2 regions of the Oceanobacillus caeni genome follow, and region 1 is predicted to be linked to the other one. Evidence: riboswitches for the same ligand, from Rfam matches in the RefSeq annotation. Region 1 holds a riboswitch; the other holds the start of a gene.

Region 1 (2,178 bases):
TGTAAGTTTTACACCATTTTTCAATTTATTTAATTTATAATAATATTTATATAAATTGATATTATTCATATTATAATGTTTTTTCGACTAATTCAATAACCCCTGATGCGAATTTAAAGTGAGCTCCCCTTGGTTTCATCATGACCGAAAAAGCAACCGAACAAATAAACCATATTGACATAATCTCCCTTCTAAGGTTATGATAAGTAAGAATTGAACAACTGATCGGAAGAGGTTCATAGCTGAAACCCTCTATAAAAAACTATGGATACAATGACAATTCGCCATGTCCATAATTGGATGTGGCTTTTTTGTTAGAATCATAGTTTGCTATGACCTCTCCGTAGTGTTCGGAAACATTACAGGGAGGTTTTTTTATGTCTGGAAGAAGCGAGAAACAAGGTTTGAAGGATTTAACTCTACTTGGTAATAAGGAAACGAATTACGCAACGGACTATACACCTGAAGTATTAGAATCCGTAAATAACATCCATTCTAATCGGGATTATTTTGTAAAATTCAATTGTCCAGAGTTTACTAGTTTATGTCCGATTACAGGGCAACCTGATTTTGCGACGATGTATATTTCGTACATACCTGATCAAAAGATTGTAGAAAGTAAATCATTGAAATTATATTTATTTAGTTTCAGAAATCATGGAGATTTTCATGAGGATTGTGTGAATATCATTATGAATGATCTAATTGAATTACTTGATCCACGTTATATTGAGGTTTGGGGTAAATTCACTCCTCGTGGCGGTATTTCTATTGACCCTTGGTGTAATTATGGAAAACCAGGGACAAAGTATGAGGAAATGGCTATGCATCGCTTGATGAATCATGATCTTAATCCGGAAAATATAGATAATCGTTAAATAGGTAGAGGTTCTAGCTACCCTCTATAAAAAACTAAGAAAACAACCCATCTTAGTGTTGTTTTTTCTTTTTGAAAAGGAGTTTTTACATGGAAAAGAATAAAGCCATTGTTGTTTTTAGCGGAGGGCAGGACAGTACGACCTGTTTATTCTGGGCAAAAGAACAATTTAAAGAGGTCGAAACAGTTACCTTTGATTATGGCCAACGACATCAATTAGAAATCGAATGCGCCAAAGAAATTGCAGAAGATCTCGGTGTCAAACACCATATTTTAGATATGTCGCTTCTACATCAATTAGCACCCAATGCTTTAACACGGGACGATATGGAGATAGCTGATGGTGATGGAACTAGGCTTCCAAACACTTTTGTACCAGGGAGAAATTTACTTTTTCTATCCTTCGCTGGTGTGTTAGCAAAGCAAGTTGGTGCAAGGCATCTTGTGACAGGAGTTAGTGAAACAGATTTTAGTGGCTATCCAGATTGCCGAGATAGTTTTATCAAATCATTAAATGTGACATTGAATCTAGCAATGGATGAGGGTTTTGTTATCCATACTCCCCTAATGTGGTTGGATAAAAGGGATGTTTGGAGGCTTTCTGATGAGTTAGGTGTAATGGATTTCATCCGGAAAAAAACCTTAACATGTTATAACGGAATAAAGGCTGATGGTTGTGGCGAGTGTCCAGCGTGTAAGCTCCGTAATCATGGTTTAGAGCAATACTTACTGGCCAAGGGAGAGAAATAATATGTTGCGCGTTTTTTTATATTTAATTTCCATTGTCACGGCAAACGTGATAACCGCGGCAATCATGCCCCTCGAGATTGGTATTTTCATCATTCCAATGGGAACATTTTTAATAGGTGCGACCTTTATATTTCGTGACTTGGTGCAAAACAAGTACGGAAGAAAAAAGACCTATTTATTTATCTTGACAGCATTAATCTTATCCGGTGCGGTGTCCTCTTTACTTGGCGATACCCTAATGATTGTCGCAGCCTCCGCACTTTCCTTTATTATTTCTGAAACAGCAGATACAGAGATTTATACTAGATTAAAACTACCAATCGCATGGCGTGTATTTTATAGCGGAATTGTTGGTGGATTACTAGATTCCGTTGTTTTCGTTATCGTTGGATTAAGTCCAATCGGTGCAGGATTTATCCCATGGGAAGCTGTGCCAGCAGCGATTTTAGGGCAGGTTATTGCAAAAACAGTTATCCAGTTAATTGGAGCTCTTGTTCTAAATCAAGTGTATGTGGTGAGAGCAAGACGTATTACGGTGGGATAAATTCAGG
Region 2 (2,178 bases), on a different contig from region 1:
TCGTAAAATCATACGGTGCTTTTAGCTGATCATTCCATACTGGTTGCTTATCAAAGTACTTCCAACCATAGTCATGAAGTGTGATTGCTGTTACAACCGAATCCATAAGCGTGTTACTTAATAATAGTTCTTTTTTCCAATACTTTATTAATTCACCAGATACAATGGCATGGTTGTCTTGCTCAATCATTATAAAATGATCTGTTTCTTCTCTAACAATCATAACTAGCGCCTCCTTGTATAAATATTATGTAAGTATATAAAAAAACTTCACGAATTAGTAAGTTAATCGTGAAGTTTTTATTATGGTATATCCCTTTATCCTATCTAAACGGGTAGTAAGACTCCCAATGACGGAAATCTTCTTTATATGATTTTATCAAAATGTACTTGTTTATTTAAAGTATACATAATTGGAATACCAATAGCCAAAACAACGATTTCTCCAATGGCTGTAGTTACCCAAGAAAATAGGAAAGGTAATCCCAATGCTAAGTATAATTCTAATGCGACAATGAACATGTTAAAACTGAAAATGATTGCATTGGCTGCTAGTAAAAGTAGCGTGTTTTTCGTGTATTTAGAAAGTAGAATAATAAGTCCTAAAGATATTGCCGAATGCGCGACACCAAATACAATATCATACAGTCGCATTGGTGAGAAAAATAGATTGGTTAAAAATACACCAAATATAATACCGAAAAAGAACTTTTTATTAAATACGACGAGATGATTAAACATCTCAGGTACACGAAATTGGACATTCGTAAAGCCAAATGGTTGTATAAGTGCTGATACAGCTATATACATTGCAGCCAAAACGCCATTTGCAGTTAACGTTTTTATATTCATTTCCATCTCTCCTTAGTTTTTTTACGTGGGAGGCTTTCGAACCACGGATTTTATACAATAGAATCTATCATAGCAAAGTTTATAATGATTCACAATGGAAATATTAGTAATCTTTAGGGATTTGGTTGGTAGATTTTAAGGGAATTTAACATAGAAATGGAGGAAAAGTTATAGTAAGATAAAAAAATGGGGTGAGAATATTTGGAATATTTATTGTTAATAATAGGTTTTGGTCTTTTGATTAAGGGAGCAGACTATTTTGTAGATGGTGCATCCAATATAGCAAGGTTACTTAAAATTCCTTCAATATTAATCGGGCTTACGATCGTCGCTATTGGTACAAGTTCCCCAGAGGCAACGGTAAGTATTATAGCAGCATTGGAAGGAAATGCTGATGTAGCTCTAGGTAATGTTATTGGTAGTAATATTTTTAATCTAACAGCTGTTGTTGGTATTGCTGCACTTATATATCCTTTGAAAGTAGAAACAGAAACGATACGTAAGGAAATCCCTTTTACGTTACTAGCCAGCACTGTATTATTAGTTGTTATGAGTGACGTCGTGTTAGAGGGATTAAGTGCTAATTTTATCACTCGTAGTGATGGATTGGTTTTCCTATTATTTCTTGCAATCTTTATGTACTATGTTATCGAACTTGCATTTAAGAGTAGAGAGAACATGAAGAATGAATCAATCCCCGAGGATGTGACATGGGGGAAGAATATATTCATAACTTTATTAGGTTTAATAGGCATTATTTTTGGAGGGGACCTAGTTGTTTCCAATGCAACGGAAATTGCTTACCAATGGGGAATGAGTGAAACATTAGTTGGATTGACAATTGTAGCGATTGGAACCTCTTTACCGGAATTGGTTACTTCTATTACTGCCGCTCTGAAAAAAGAAAGTGAAATTGCTCTAGGTAATATTGTTGGAAGTAATATCTTTAATATATTATTTGTGTTAGGAGCCGCTTCTGCTATAACTCCTCTTGCGGTGGATAATAAAGTATTTATAGATGTTATGATGATGATGGTCTTAACTCTGCTTTTATTAGTTTTTTCGAGAACCAATTTTAGAATAGGTAAGAGGGAAGGTCTTATATTAGCTATTTTTTATGTCGTTTACCTAGCTTATATTATATTAAGGAATTAAAAAATGCCGTGCACTAGCACGGCGTATCTAATTCCTATGTTGATTTTTTCACCCTGTACTATGCAGGGAAAAAAAGTTTTTGAAGTATCTACCTTTTTGGATCATCGTGTTTTATTTTAGTTCTTCACTTTTCTTGCCAACACGCTTTAATACATCGATTATTATTTTCTT

Evidence for each region. Region 1 has a riboswitch for preQ1 ahead of queC (7-cyano-7-deazaguanine synthase QueC). Riboswitches for the same ligand answer to the same signal wherever they lie in the genome.
Region 2: it holds a riboswitch for preQ1, as region 1 does, so the genes downstream of both, ACFQ18_RS15590 (QueT transporter family protein) here and queC (7-cyano-7-deazaguanine synthase QueC) in region 1, are expected to answer to the same signal.

Annotation. Positions count from the first base shown of each region.
Region 1 covers NZ_JBHTKV010000021.1:13,964-16,141, forward strand. Annotated here, with positions in the region: PreQ1 riboswitch class I at 226-272, shown strand; gene queF (preQ(1) synthase) at 378-878, shown strand; PreQ1 riboswitch class I at 880-922, shown strand; gene queC (7-cyano-7-deazaguanine synthase QueC) at 968-1,627, shown strand; gene ACFQ18_RS13760 (VUT family protein) at 1,632-2,171, shown strand.
Region 2 covers NZ_JBHTKV010000030.1:2,517-4,694, reverse strand. Annotated here, with positions in the region: gene ACFQ18_RS15595 (DUF3891 family protein) at 1-223, opposite strand, end outside; gene ACFQ18_RS15590 (QueT transporter family protein) at 367-852, opposite strand; PreQ1 riboswitch class I at 859-903, opposite strand; gene ACFQ18_RS15585 (calcium/sodium antiporter) at 1,054-2,007, shown strand; gene ACFQ18_RS15580 (MarR family winged helix-turn-helix transcriptional regulator) at 2,119-2,178, opposite strand, start outside.